3 regions of the Stenotrophomonas sp. YJH_SMC_32 genome follow, and region 2 is predicted to be linked to each of the others. Evidence: predicted binding sites of a transcription regulator. Region 2 holds the regulator's gene; each other region holds the start of a gene.
What was found. Region 2 encodes FliA, which starts transcription of late flagellar genes. Its sites were predicted from a motif close to TAAAGTTTNNCNNNCNNNGGCCGATAA; they were not measured.

Region 1: a site for FliA is predicted at 2,089-2,115, ahead of AC5P7S_RS09950 (methyl-accepting chemotaxis protein). Genes of this name have one in related genera too.
Region 3: a site for FliA is predicted at 1,843-1,869, ahead of AC5P7S_RS01675 (methyl-accepting chemotaxis protein). Genes of this name have one in related genera too.

The regions. Positions count from the first base shown of each region.
Region 1 is NZ_JCAFTE010000005.1:187,208-192,116, reverse strand. It holds gene AC5P7S_RS09970 (PAS domain S-box protein) at 1-67, shown strand, start outside; gene AC5P7S_RS09965 (hypothetical protein) at 130-432, shown strand; gene AC5P7S_RS09960 (putative quinol monooxygenase) at 374-664, opposite strand; gene AC5P7S_RS09955 (DUF5694 domain-containing protein) at 726-1,814, opposite strand; gene AC5P7S_RS09950 (methyl-accepting chemotaxis protein) at 2,347-4,173, shown strand; partial or broken gene AC5P7S_RS09945 (nucleotidyl cyclase domain-containing protein) at 4,204-4,421, opposite strand; tRNA gene AC5P7S_RS09940 (tRNA-Leu) at 4,677-4,762, opposite strand; gene AC5P7S_RS09935 (response regulator) at 4,895-4,909, shown strand, end outside.
Region 2 is NZ_JCAFTE010000016.1:29,976-34,884, forward strand. It holds gene flhF (flagellar biosynthesis GTPase FlhF) at 1-1,180, shown strand, start outside; gene AC5P7S_RS15170 (MinD/ParA family ATP-binding protein) at 1,167-2,054, shown strand; gene AC5P7S_RS15175 (RNA polymerase sigma factor FliA) at 2,051-2,794, shown strand; gene cheY (chemotaxis response regulator CheY) at 2,852-3,244, shown strand; gene AC5P7S_RS15185 (protein phosphatase CheZ) at 3,244-3,849, shown strand; gene AC5P7S_RS15190 (chemotaxis protein CheA) at 3,852-4,909, shown strand, end outside.
Region 3 is NZ_JCAFTE010000001.1:358,873-363,781, reverse strand. It holds gene AC5P7S_RS01675 (methyl-accepting chemotaxis protein) at 1-1,814, opposite strand, end outside; gene AC5P7S_RS01670 (arylamine N-acetyltransferase family protein) at 2,017-2,856, shown strand; gene AC5P7S_RS01665 (ABC transporter substrate-binding protein) at 3,127-3,843, shown strand; gene AC5P7S_RS01660 (LysR substrate-binding domain-containing protein) at 3,827-4,738, opposite strand; gene AC5P7S_RS01655 (hypothetical protein) at 4,837-4,909, shown strand, end outside.

The DNA of each region.
Region 1 (4,909 bases), on a different contig from region 2:
CAACGTGCAGGTGCAGGGCGAGCTGTCGGGGCTTCCAGGCGACGATGCCGATGCCGCCCAGGACTGATCTCAGCCTGTGAGAGGACGCGCGCGAATACTGCGCGCATCTCCACTCAAGCAGGTGAACCCATGAATGCCTGGAACCCGGTTGCGGTGCGCATGTTCATTCCGGCCCTGATCGGCTGGTGCCTGGCGCTGGCCACCTGCCTGCGCGCCGAACAGCTGCGCGGCGACCCGTACGCGCAGGCGTTGTTGCCCGTGCTGCAGCAAGGCGCGGTCGCGCTGCTGGTCCTGAGCCTGGCGTGCACGGTTGCAGCCTGCCTGTTGCTGTGGCGGCATGGCCGCAGCGTCGGCGGGCGTCTCGCTTCCGGCACTACACCCGTGCGGCGTCCATCAGCAGGACCCGGCACGGTGCGCGATGGAACGCGTTGATCTGAGGCACCAGACGCTGGAAGTGCTCGCTGGCGCAATGGATATCCAGTGCGTCGCGGTCCGGCCATTGCTCGATGAAGACGAAATGCCCGGGGTCCTTCTGGTCGACGAACAGTTCATAGCCGAGGCAGAGCGGCTCTCGCTGCGTGCATGCGACCAGCTCGCGGTACAGGGGAAGCACGGTATCCACGGCATCGGGATGGATGAAATCCTCGGCGATCACTTTCAGCATGTCGGCACCTGCAGACGGGCCTTGCAGGATAGTGCCAGCGCATGGCCGGCACCTATCCTGGTCAACGCAATACTGCGTCCGTACTGACCAGCTGCACGTCGTGCATCTGATTGAGGTAGGCCTCGTAGTAGCCCTTGTGCGAGGCACCGACGATGGCCAGCATTCGGCTGCCAGGGTGCAGGCCCAGCACGTCGCGGATGTTGGCGACCATGCGCAGGTTGCGGGTTTCCCAGTAACCGACATACATCCGGCCGAACGCCTTGGAGGACGGCTCGACGAGCGTCGCGCCGAAGTCGCTCTGGTACGCTGCCATCGCTGCCGCCGGGCTGTTGTAATCCCGATACAGCGCCATGACGCCACCGGGCTTGTCCAGATTGGCCACGAGGCGTTCATCGGCCTCCCGTCGCGCCCGCAAGTACGTATTGTTCCAGGCACCGGTGATGGCTGCACTGGCCGCCGCCTTATCCTCTGCCGGTGTGGGAGAATCGGCCGTGTGGTCGTCCACGGCCCACAGCCGTTCATGCCCGAGGCGGGCGGCAACTACGGCGGCGATCAGGCTGGTTTCATTGCGGCGGACCAGGCCTTTGCCGAGGATCTCGACCAGGGCCGGCGTCAGCCCATCGCCGGCTTTGCGCTCGGACGCAGGCAGGCGCAGCCATTGCACCTGCGCCGAGCCGCGTTCGCCCGCAGCCAGGAACAATGCGGCGAGCCGACGACGCTGGGCGGGCGTCGGCTCGTCCGGCCAGGTCGCAAGCAGGCGCTCGGCCTGGGCGTTCGCTGAAGGCACGTCCAGGCCGGTGGCAGCCTGCGCAGCGGTGGTGTCGAAGCAGTAGGTGGCCACGCTCTCCGCATAGCGTTCCGGGTAGCGACGCATGGAATCGCACTGGAGGCCGGACAGGTCTTCGGTGGCGATCAGCCCGGGCTTCCAGGCGACCAGTCGCTGCAGCAACGGTTCAAGCAAGGCGGGCTGGAAGGACTTGGGCAGGCCGGACAGGTGGGCGGTGCCCAGTACCAGTACCTCGTTCGGTCGCCCTGCAGGCGGCCCCTTCAGCTGGTCCGGCTGGAAGGCAGGCCGATAGGTGGCATCGGCAGCGAGGGCGCCGGTACTGCACAGGCCCAGGATCAGGAAGCTGGCCAAGCGTGGGAACATGCGATCTCCGTGTCAGTGAGCGTCCTGCGGTCCGCTGCATGCTGGCCATTTTCACCTGCCATGGAATCGCCCGTTGGTCATGCAAACCTTTTGGGCTTGAACTGCATCGGCGTGCCGGGCAAGGCTATGCCCAGTGACGGCGGCAACGCGCGATATGTTCCGTGACGACACCCCGTGCCCCGCCGAGCGTGAGCAGAATGTGAAGTACATCGCGATTGTCTACCGCGTCCCTGCAGCCGCATCTGAAGTTGCGACGGACGTCGCGCAATCCGGCTAAAGCCACCGATCCCCTCGCCGATACTCCCTCTGGATCCCGCTCCAGTCACCCGCCGCAGGACCCCAGGCCGTCCCCGATGGGCGGCCCGCGCTGTGTGTTCCGCCGCTCCCAGATGCCGATCGCACCCGCAGCAGACGTTCGTGGCAGTCGCTCGAGAGGTGCCGGTTGGCACCTGTAGTCCCTGGCACCTGAAGTTGCCGCCGGGCATCCCGCCCGTCGGGTCGCAACCGCTTACCGGACACCGAGGATCAGACAATGCTCATTCCAGGCTTCACGGCGGGCGCGCAGGCGCCGGCCGAGCTGCATACCCGTTGGTCGCCGTGGCGTGCCCTGCTGGGCGCGCTGGCTCCCCAGCACCGCACCGGCGCCGAGGCCGTGTCCGATCGCCGTGCCGAGCTGGAAGCCCAGGTCGCGGCGCTGCACCGGGTCCAGGCGGTCATCGAGTTCGCCCTCGATGGCACCATCCTGCAGGCCAATGACAACTTCCTGCAGGCGATGGGCTACCGGCTGGAGGAGATCCAGGGAAAGCATCATTCCCTGTTCGTCGATCCCGAGCAGGCGCGCAGCGCCGAGTACCGCGAGTTCTGGGCGCGGCTGGGGCGTGGCGAATATCACGCTGGCCAGTACCGGCGCTTCGGCAAGGGCCAGCGCGAGATCTGGATCCAGGCCTCGTACAACCCGGTGCTGGACCGGCAGGGGCGGCCTTATAAGGTGGTCAAGTTCGCCACCGACATCACTGCGCAGAAGCTGCAGGCAGCCGACTCGGCCGGGCAGCTGGCGGCGATCGACAAGTCGCAGGCGGTGATCGAGTTCGGCATGGACGGCCGCATCCTTTCGGCCAACGACAACTTCCTGGCCGCCACCGGCTACAGCCTGGACGACGTGCGTGGCCAGCACCACTCGCTGTTCGTCGAGCCCGAGTATCGTGGCAGTGCCGAGTATCGCCAGTTCTGGGAGAAGCTCGGCCGTGGCGAATACGATGCCGGCCAGTACCGGCGCCTCGGCAAGGGCGGGCGCGAGGTCTGGATCCAGGCGTCCTACAACCCGATCCTGGATCTCAACGGAAAGCCGTTCAAGGTGGTCAAGTACGCCACCGACATCACCGCGCAGGTGCATGAGAACCAGGCCATGCAACGTGCCGTGGCGCAGACCCGTGAAGTGGTGGCGGCCGCGAAGGAGGGCGACCTGACCCGGCGCGTGGCCACTGCCGACAAGAACGGGCCGATCGCCGAGCTGTGCGAAGGCGTGAATTCGTTGGTGGAGGCGATGGCCGCGATCATCGCCCAGATCAAGTTCGCCGCCGACACCATCGCCGTCGGTGCCACCGAGATCGCGCAGGGCAACAGCGATCTGTCGCAGCGCACCGAGCAGCAGGCCGCGTCGCTGGAGGAGACCGCGGTGTCGATGAAGGGCCTGGCCGAGACCGTGCAGCGCACCGCGACCAACGCACGGCAGGCCAGTCAGCTGGCCGGTGGTGCTGCTGATGTCGCTGCCCGCGGTGGCAACGTGGTGCACGAAGTGGTCGAGACCATGGCCGTGATCAACGCGTCCTCGCGGCGCATCGTCGACATCATCGGCGTGATCGACGGCATTGCTTTCCAGACCAACATCCTTGCGTTGAACGCGGCGGTGGAAGCAGCGCGTGCGGGCGAACACGGGCGTGGCTTCGCCGTGGTCGCCACCGAGATCCGCGAACTGTCGCAGCGCTCGGCCAGTGCCGCGAAGGAGATCAAGCAGCTGATCGATGCGTCGGTGGCCAATGTCGGCGCCGGTACCGCGCAGGTTGAGAGCGCCGGACGCACCATGGACGAGATCGTGGTCAATGTGCGCCGTGTCAGTGATCTGATGTCCGAGATCAGCACGGCCGCGCAGCAGCAGAGCGACGACATCCAGCAGATGAACCATGCCGTCGATCTGATCGATCAGGGCACCCAGCAGAACGCCGCGCTGGTCGAGGAAGCCTCGGCCGCAGCGCGCAGCATGGAGGAGCAGTCGGCGCAGCTTCTGCAGACCGTGGCCTGCTTCCGCGTGCAGGGTGGGGCGGGGCACCTGCATGGCGCGGCGGTGCTGCGCGCGGTCTAGGCCCGGCGGTCGGAGTGTTGTTCCCCGGCATCGTGGGTCGGCCTGCTCATGCGCAGCCTGCCAGGCTACGCCGATGCTGATGGTCACATGGGGCCTCAGCGGCGGGCAGGGCGGCGGTTTCCACGGCGGCGCGCAGGCGCTCGCAGGGTGGCGATGAATTCCTCGCCGCCGTCGCGGGCCAGCAGGTCATCACTGCGTTGCGGGCAGCCGTCGAGGATCGCGGCGACCGCCTGCAGGTGTTGGCGTCCCAGCGCCCGGCGCTGATCGGATGCGTCAGGCAGATGGCGGGCGATCTGCAGCGCCATCGCCCGTTCGGAAACGTCGCCCCAGCTGGTGTGCTCGATCACGCCTGGCAGCGAGAAGTAGTGGGACCGGGCGACGGCGTCGGACGCCCGCAGGAGGGGCAGCGCGCGGGCAGGGCATGCTGGGGCATGCCTGCCAGTGTCGGCGCTCTGGCCCGGGAAATGCAAAAGGCCAGGTCATGGACCTGGCCTTTGATGCAGTGGTGCCGGTGAAAGGACTCGAACCTTCATGGGGTCACCCCCGGCTGATTTTGAGTCAGCTGCGTATACCATTCCGCCACACCGGCAGGCAGCGTGCGAGTGTAACCGAGGTCGGCAGGCGATGCATAGTAGGAGGGCCTATGAGGGCGGTTTCTGTCGGCATTGGCCCCTTGATAGCTATACTCCCAGCGTGCAATTGCCTCCAGGAGCGGTAGCCGATGACAGTGTTGCAG
Region 2 (4,909 bases):
GATCTTCGCCCCGTTCGCCGAAGCCATCGTCGCACCGGCACCCGCCAGCGCCACGCCGGCCAACCGCGCCCGCTTCCAGATCGACCCGCCGCACGAGGCGCATCACGAAAGCGCGGCCCCGGCCGTGCAGCCGCCGCCGCTGCCGACCGCAGCCCTGGCCGAAACGCGGCCGGAGGTCGCCGCAAGCGAACCGGCGCTGGCCGATGCCACCGTCGAAACCGCGCCGACGCCGACGCTCGCCCCAGCCCCGGTCCTGACCGTGGTCGCCCAGGACGACGCCGAGATCCGCCAGCTGCGCCAGGAAGTGGCCGGCATGCGCCAGGTGATCGAGCGCGAAATGAACCGCTTCACCGACGAGCGCCTGCGCGGCTGCCCGGTGCGCGCCACCGCGCTGGACCTGATGGACGAGTACGGCTTCGATGCTGGCCTGGCCCGCGACGTCGCCATGCAGATTCCGCTGGAGACCGAGGCGCACCGAGGCCGCGGCCTGATGCTGGGGCTGATCTCGCGCAAGCTGCCGATCGCCCCGGTCGACCCGCTGGAGGAAGGCGGCGTGATCGCGCTGGTAGGCCCGACCGGCGCCGGCAAGACCACCACCATCGCCAAGCTGGCCTCGCGCTTCGCCGAGAAGCACGCGCCGCGTGACGTCGCCCTGGTCACCACCGACACCACCCGCATCGGCGCCCGCGAGCAGCTGTATGGCTATGGCAGGCAGCTCGGCATCGCCGTCCACGAGGCCAACAGCGGCACCGACCTGGACCAGCTGCTGGAACGCCTGAAGGACTACAAGCTGGTACTGATCGACACCGCCGGGCTGGGCCCGCGCGACCGCGCGCTGGCCGCCCAGCTGCAGTGGCTGCGCGCCGCCCGCCAGGTGCGCACCCTGCTGGTGCTGCCGGCCAACACCAGCTTCGGCGACATGGACGAGGTGGTCCGCCGCTTCGGTGCCGCCAACCTGCAGGGCCTGGTGCTGAGCAAGCTGGACGAAACCGGCCGCTTCGGCAACGCCCTGTCGGTGGCCGTGGACCATGCCCTGCCGATCACCTGGGTGACCGATGGCCAGGACGTTCCGGACGACCTGCACCGGGCAAGTGCGGCCAATCTCGTACTTCGCCTTGAAGATTTGCGCCGAGCGGCCGATATGCCCTGCAACCCGGAGTTGAACCATGCCGTCGCGTGAGTACGCCAAGCTGACCAAGACCTTCCCGCTGTCGGCCACCCGCAGCGAGCCGCTCGGCCCTGTGCGCACCATCGCCGTGACCGGCGGCAAGGGCGGCGTGGGCAAGACCAACGTGTCGGCCAACCTGGCCGTGGCGCTGGCCGGCATGGGCAAGCGCACGCTGCTGCTGGACGCCGACCTCGGCCTGGCCAACATCGACGTGATCCTGGGCTTGAACCCCACCTTTACGCTGGCCGACCTGGTGGCCGGCCGCTGCTCGCTGGACGATGTCATCGTCGAAGGCCCGAACGGCGTGCTGGTGGTCCCGGCCGCGTCCGGCCGCCGGCACATGGCCGAGCTGGCCCCGGCCGAGCACGTCGGCCTGGTCAACGTGTTCTCCGAGCTGGAGCGCGAGCTGGACATCATGGTGGTGGACACCGCCGCGGGCATCACCGACGGCGTGCTGACCTTCTGCCAGGCCGCGCAGGACACCGTGGTCGTGGTCTGTGACGAGCCGGCTTCAATCACCGACGCCTACGCGCTGATCAAGGTGCTCTCGCGTGAACGGGGCGTGGACCGCATCCAGGTGGTGGCCAACATGGTGCGCGACCCCAATGAGGGCCGCGTGCTGTACGAGAAGCTGACCCGCGTCTGCGAGAAGTTCCTCGCCGATGTCTCGCTGAACTACCTGGGCTGCGTGCCGCAGGATGACTGGCTGCGCCTGTCGGTGCAGCGCCAGCAGCCGGTGGTGAAGGCCTACCCGTCCAGCCCGTCCGCACTGGCGATTACCGAGATCGCGCGCCGCACGGCCCGCTGGCAGGCGCCGACCGAACCACGCGGCGGCGTCGAGTTCTTCCTCGAACGCATCCTCAAGCAGCGCGGGGTGGCGGCATGAAGGGCGCGGCCCAGTACAGGGAAGTCCAGCGCTCGGCGGCCAACGACGTCATCGCCCAGCACTCGGACCTGGTGCGGCGCATCGCCCACCATCTGGCCGCGCGCCTGCCGGCCAGCGTCGAAGTCGACGACCTGATCCAGGCTGGCATGATGGGCCTGATCGAGGCTTCGCGCAGCTACGACGCCGACCAGGGCGCCTCGTTCGAGACCTATGCCTCGATCCGTATCCGTGGCTCGATGATCGACGAGATCCGCCGTGGCGACTGGGTGCCGCGCTCGGTGCACCGCCGTGCACGCGATGCTGCGGCCACCATCCGCCGCCTGGAACAGAGCAGCGGCCGCGCCGCCAGCGCCACCGAAGTGGCCGCCGCGATGGAGATGCCACTGCCCGAATACCTGCGCCTGATGGAAGACGCCGCGCGTGGCCAGGTGCTGAGCCTGGAGTCGCGCATTGAGGACCAGGGCGAGCTGGACACGGTCGCACAGGGTGGCCCGACCCCGCAGCAGGTGCTGGAGCGCAGCGAGTTCGGCCGCGAGCTGGGCAAGGCCATCGGCCATCTGCCCGAGCGCGAACAGCTGGTGCTCTCGCTCTACTACGAGCAGGAACTCAACCTGAAGGAGATCGGCGCGGTGCTAGGCGTAAGCGAGTCGCGGGTCTGCCAGATCCACGGCCAGGCCGTGCTGCGCCTGCGCGGCCGGCTGAAGGTATTCGAGGCCGTCGACGCCGGCCTCGAAGAATGAACATCCCCGAGGCAGCTGCCCCCGGCCGCCCGGAATGAACAACAAAGGAACTCTGCTTTGAACAAGAACATGCGCATCCTGATCGTCGACGACTTCTCGACCATGCGTCGCATCGTCAAGAACCTGCTGGGCGATCTGGGCTTCACCAACACCGCCGAAGCCGAGGACGGGCATGCCGCGCTGTCGCTGCTGCAGAGCCAGCCGTTCGATTTCGTGGTCACCGACTGGAACATGCCGGTAATGACCGGCATCGAGCTGCTCAAGGCGATTCGTGCCGACGCCAAGCTGAAGACCCTGCCGGTGCTGATGGTCACCGCCGAAGCCAAGCGCGAGCAGATCATCGAAGCGGCCCAGAACGGCGTGAACGGCTACATCATCAAGCCGTTCACCGCGCAGACGCTGGAAGAGAAGCTCGGCAAGATCTTCGAACGCCTGGCGGCCAGTGCCTGATGGATACCACGGTCGACAGGAATGCCCTCGCCCTGCGCCTGCAGGAAGCACTGGACGCACTGGAGTCCGGTGACGAAACCGCCTGGCGGCAACGCATCGACGGACTGGTCGCGCTGCGCACGCAGCCGATGATGAGCGGCCTCTCGCGGCTGGCCCGCGAGCTCGGGCAGGCCCTGGGTGAACTGCCGACCGTGCCCAGCGAGGCCGGCGAACTGGACGATGCCTGCGCACGCCTGGACCACGTGGTGGCGATGACCGAACAGGCGACGCACCGCACCCTGGACCTGGCCGAGGAATGCCGCAGCCTGACCGAACAGCTGCGCGCCGAAGGCCTGCAGCCCGGCCAGGATGCACAGCTCGAGCGCATCCGCCACAACCTCACCGAGATCGCCCTGACCCAGAGCTACCAGGACCTGACGGGGCAGATCATCCGTCGCGTGGTCGGCATCGTCCGCCGTGTGCATGAGGGCTTCGGCGCGCTCGGCCTGCCGCCGGAACAGCATCGCACCGATCCGGAACTGGCCGGGCCGGCACTGAAGGGACTGGACCGCCACGCGGTCTCGCAGAACGACGCCGACGACCTGCTGTCGGACCTGGGGCTGTAAGCATGAGCGCGGTATCCGACGACATCACTGCCGATTTCATCATCGAGGCGCAGGAAATCCTGGATCGCCTGGGCGAACAGCTGGTGTCGCTGGAGCAGGCACCACAGGACACCGAGCAGCTCAACGCGGTGTTCCGGGGCTACCACACGCTCAAGGGCGGCGCCGGCTTCCTCGGCGTCACCGCCATGGTCGAGTTGTGCCACGCCGCCGAAGAAGCGCTGGGCATCGCGCGCGCGGGCCAGGCCGTGCTGCAGGCCCATCACTTCGATGCCGCCCAGCAATCGCTGGACTACCTGCAAGCGATGCTGGATGCAGTTTCCTCCGGCACCGAGCCGGGCTATGCGCCGCCGGAGCTGATCGCCCAGTTCGACATGCACGGAGGCGCCACCGCGCCGGCCGCCCCGACCGCCGTAGCGGCGGCCGGTAGCGGCGACCTGATCACCGACGACGAATTCGAGGCCCTGCTCGACCAGCTGCACGGTGGTAACGCGCCGACTGCGGTCGCGCCGGCAAAGAAGGCTGACGACGGCCTGATCAGCGAAGACGAGTTCGAAGCCCTGCTCGACCAGCTGCACGGTGGCGCCGCACCCGGCGCCAAGCCCATCGCTGCGGTAGCGCCCGCACCGATCGCGGCACCACGCCCACTGGCCGCACCGGCCGCACCGGCAACTGCAGCGGCGACCAAGCCGGCCGCCAAGCCGCTGGCCGAGGCCGAACACACCGTGCGCGTGGACACCAAGCGCCTGGACGCGATCGTCAATCTGATCGGCGAACTGGTGCTGTCACGCAACCGGCTCAAGACCCTGCGTGCGCGCCTGCGCGACGAGGAACTGGACCGCGCCGTGTCCACCCTGGACATCGCCACCGCGCGCCTGCAGTCGGCGGTGATGCGTACCCGCATGCAGCCGGTAGGCAAGGTCTTCTCGCGCTTCCCCAAGGTCGCCCGAGACGTTGCCCGCTCGCTGAAGAAGGAAGTGGACCTGGAGCTGATCGGCGCCGAGACCGAGCTCGACCGCAACCTGGTCGAAGCGCTGGCCGACCCGCTGGTGCACCTGGTCCG
Region 3 (4,909 bases), on a different contig from region 2:
CCGGCAACGATCTCGCCAACGCCGGTATCGAGACTGGAGGTGGCGTGCTGGATGCGGGTGACGATGCGGCCCAGCTGCGCGACCGTCGCGTTGGCATCATCGCGCATGCGCGCGAACACGCCCTGCAGCTCACCCTCCATGCGCACGCTGAGGTCACCACGGGCCAGCGCAGCCAGCAATGCCTGCAGGTCGCCGAGGTTGGTTTCAAACGTCGCCAGCAGGCGGTTGATGCTGGTCGACAACGTGCGCACGAAGCCCTGCTTGCCCTCCAGCGCGATGCGACCGTGCAGGTCGCCGTGTGCTGCAGCATCGACCAGGGCAGCGACCTCGGTTTCCAGCAGGGTCTCCAGCGCACGACTGCGCCATTCCACCGCTACGCCGAGGAATTGCCCTTCATCGATGACGGGGTTGGCAATCAGCTGGTAACGCGTGCCGGCATGGCCGATCTCGCGCTCTTCGCGCTGGCGCACGCCGGCCAGGCTGGCCAACGCCGGATGCAGGCGTACCGCGTCGCTGCCCACCAGCGCTTCGTTCCGCAGGTCAAGCAGCTGCAGCAATGCCGGGTTGGCGTAGGCGACCTGCCCTTCCGCATCGATCACCATCAAACCGGTCTGTGCACTGTCCAATGCCTGGCGCACCCGGGTGTTGCCGCGCGCCACGGCACGCTCGGTCTCGATACGCGCGCGCAGGCGCTGCTGCATGTCGACCAGGCGCTGCGCCAGCTGGCCGATCTCGTCGTTGGCGTTGTAGACGCGCAGGGTGGTGTCCAAGCGGTCGTCAGCGATGTCGCTGGCGAAGCGCAGGGTGTCCTGGATCGGCTGGCGCACCGCACGCAGCACCAGAACCAGGCTGGTGATCAGCACGCCGGCCACCAGCAGCAGGGTCAGTGCGAACAGCACGCTCATGGTGCGCGCGCCGGCCTGCTGGCGTGCCTGCGCCCCGGCCAGCGCCGCCACCTGTGCCTGCTGGAATGCGGCCAGCGCAGGCGCTACGCCCGCGGCGGTATCCAGCAGCGACTGCGCTTCCACATCCAGGCCGACGCGGGCCGCGGTATACCCCAGCAATGCGGCCTGATACGCATCCATCCCGGTGCGCAGGGTGACCTGCGCATCCGCGGGCAGGCCCGCCAGCGCGAGATCGAACGGCAGCTTTTCTTCGCTGGCGCGGTCGGCGTGGGTGGAATCACCGTCGAGCAGCAGCAGTGCCTCCTGCCGCCGCATCTTCTGCAGGGACAACGCCAGCGCATCCCGCTGCTGCGCATCCACCTGCCCCTGCAGCGTGTGTGCAGCCTGTTGCAGCTGCGCGGCGAGGCCGGCCTCACCACGGCCCATCTCGTCGACCCGTTCGAACAGGGCGGCAACACCCTGCGAGAACGCGTCTGCAGCTTCGGTCAGCGCCTGCAGGGCCTTGCGCCGGCCGGCATCCATCGGCATCGTGCGCAGGGCCTGCAGATCGTCCTGCAGCGCCTTTTGCGTGGCCAGCAGCTGCGCGCGGTCGGCATCATCGAAACTGCGTGCATACTGGATCTGCAGGCGGCGCGCTTCGGCCACCCGCGTGGCCAGGCGCGCGGCCAGATCACTGCCGCGCTGGTAGCTGGCCTGGCTGCGCGCAGCCTGCGTGCTGGCATGCCCGGTCCAGGCATAGACGGCGGCGATTGCGACCAGTCCCAGGCCACAGACCCACAAGGTCGCCTTGAGCTTGTTGGCTACGCTCAGCCGATGCGGTTGCAGCCACAGCAGCAGGCCGGAAGACGCCGGGCGCAGCGCCGCAAGCCGCGTGCGCAGGGACCGGAGGTGGGGGACAACGGCCGACATGACAGACTCCAGGCAAAAGGACGCACCTGTATCGGCCGGATTCAAGGCAACTTTAGAACTTTCGTCGTCCTGGCCCAGCGGTGACGGGCGGACGCGGCCTTTGTACCGGGTGCAGGCGACGCTGGCGTGACACGACCAGCGCCCTTGACCTCAACCCCGGTTGGGGGAGCACAGTGGACCTCCCCTCCCGCCCGGTGCCGCCATGACGACGCTCGATGTCCCCCGCTACCTGCAGCGCCTGCAGCTGGATGCCCCGCCACCGCTGACGCTGGCCGGCCTGACCCTGCTGGAGCAGCGCCACAACGCAGTGCTGCCGTTCGAGACCCTCAGCTGCCTGCTGCGCGATGCAGTACCGATCGACCTGGACAGCGTGCAGCGCAAGCTGCTCGACGACCGTCGTGGCGGCTACTGCTTCGAACTCAACGGCGGCCTGCTGGCGCTGCTGCAGGCGCTGGGCTTCGATGCACAGCCATTGAGCGCGCGCGTGCTGCTGGCTGCCCAGGACGGCGAACTGACCGCGCGGACCCACCTGCTGCTGCGCGTGCAGGTGGACGGCGATGACTGGCTGGTGGATGCCGGTTTCGGCAGCCTGACCCCGACCGTGCCGCTGCGGCTGCATGATCCGCAACCGCAGGCCACCCCGCACGAACGCTATCTGCTGCAGCGGCTGCCCGGCGAGGGGGATTTCGTGCTGTCCGCCGAATCCGGTGACGGCTGGCGGGCGATGTACCGTTTCGACCTGCACGTGCCGGCACCGATCGACAACGTGGTGGGCAACTGGTACGTGTGCACCCATCCCGACTCCAGCTTCCCTGGCCAGCTGCGCGCGTCGCTGACCGGGCCGGACTGGCGACGCACCATCGGCAGCGGCAACTACACCGAGTACCGCCCCGGCCAGGCACCGGACAAGCGTCCGCTGCAGGATGTTGCCGACGTGCGCGACGTGCTGCAGCAAGGCTTCGGCATGCAGCTGCCGGACGACCCGCGGCTCGATCCGGCGATCAACGACTGGCTGCAGCGCTCACGCGCCGCGACCTTGTAGAGCCGAGCCCATGCTCGGCTGAGCTTGGGCGGCTGGGCCAACAGCAGCCGAGCGTGGACTCGGCCACGCGCCAGTTGCCCGCGTCGAACGGTCCGAAGCGCAGCTCAGCTCCCGCTCGCAGTGCACGCTCCAGGCTCACCTCCAAGTCCATGCCCACACCTGCGGCCTCGTCGGCAAACGGAAGGTAGGCCATCCTGCAGTCGTGCAGCATGACGCCCCTTGCAGGGCAGTGCTGGCATGCTGGGTGCCCCTTTCCTCGCGGAGTCCTGCATGTCCCTGGCCGATCACCAAAGTGCGCTGGCACCGCAGGGTTTCCTGCGCGTGGCGATCAACCTGGGCAACCCGGTGCTGGCGCAGGGCGATGCGCACTCACCGCGCGGACCGTCGGTGGAGCTGGCCACGACATTGGCGCAGCGCCTGGGTGTGCAGGCACGCTTCACCTGTCACGATGCCGCAGCCTCGGTGGTCGCTGCGGCAGGCGAAGACAGCTGGGATCTGGCCTTCCTGGCCATCGATCCGGCACGCGCCGACCGCATCGCCTTCAGTGCTCCGTACGTGGAGATCGAAGGCACCTATCTGGTGCGCGAGGACAGTCCCGCGCAGCAGGTGACCGACCTCGACCGCGAGGGGCTGCGCATCGCGGTGGGCCGCGGTGCAGCCTACGACCTGTTTCTCAGCCGCGAACTGCGCCACGCCACGATCGAACGGGCCGAGACGTCGGCGGCTGCGATCACCCTGTTCGATCTGCAGCGCCTGGATGCCGCCGCCGGCGTGCGCCAGCCGCTGCAAGCATGGGCGCGGGCGCATCCCGGCCACCGCGTGCTGGCCGACCGTTTCACCGCGATCCAGCAGGCGGTGGCGGCGCCGGCATCGCGCCCCGCCGACGCGCTGCAGGCGCTGTTCAAGGAAGTGCAGGCGATCAAGGCCGGCTCGCTGCTGGAGGAGGCGTTCGCGCGTGGCGGGCAGGCGGTCACGCTGGTGCGATGAGTGTAGCGTCCGCCATGTGCCGCACGTGTTCGGCAGCCTGCGCGTGCAGCCAGTCGCGGAAGGCAAGAAAGCCGCGGTGGCGGGCCGAACGCTGAGGGTAGACCAGCCAATGCGGCCAGGCGGTTTTCAGGCGCAGGTTGGACAGCGCAACCAGTTGGCCGGAATCCAGCAACAAGCGCGCCCGCGTCACCCGCCCCAGCGCCACGCCCACCCCGTCCAGCGCCGCACGGTGGTGTGCCTCCGAATCATCCAGCACCGCTACGAAGCGCGACGGCGGGGTCTGCCCGCTCAACGCGAACCAGGCCCCCCACGCACCATCGGGGTCCCCCAGCAGTGGCCACTGGTTCAGTGGCACCCGGTCGATCCCTCCCATGCGTTCGATCAGCGCCGGGCTCGCCATCGGCAGCAGCCACTCGTCGAACAGCGGCTCAATCACCAGGCCCGGCCACTGCCCGCTGCCCAGCCGCAGCGCGGCGTCGAACTGGCGCTGCCGCTCGAAATCAATCAGGCGCTCACTCGACTGCAGGTTGATCTCGATCTGTGGGTGCTCAGCCACGAAGTGACCCAAGCGCGGCACCAGCCACGCCGACGCCATCGACGGCACCGCACTGATCGTCAGCACGTGCTCGGCGCGGGCCGCATAGGGCTGGAAAGCTTCGTTGATCGCATCCAGATGCGGGCCGACCTGGTCGAGCAGGCGCTGCCCCTCCAGGGTGAGGGCGACGCCACGCGGTTGGCGGACCAGCAGTGGCTGCCCGAGCCGCTCTTCCAGCTGGCGCATCTGATGGCTGAGCGCACTGACGGTCAGATTCATCGACGCCGCTGCCCGTGACAGGTTGCCCAGCCGCGCGGCGGCCACGAATCCCTGCAGGGCATGAAGGGGCGGACGGGACATCAGGCTTGAATTCCTCTCAAGGCATGCTTGCGGAAATGTCGCTTTTTGCGCTTCCATGCTGCCCGTATCGTGCAATCCACTCAAGTGGAGGCACGCTCATGAACATCTTCGGCAGCCTGTTGTTCCTGCACGGCCATGTGGCCAACGCCGAGCTGGCACGCCAGCTGGCCA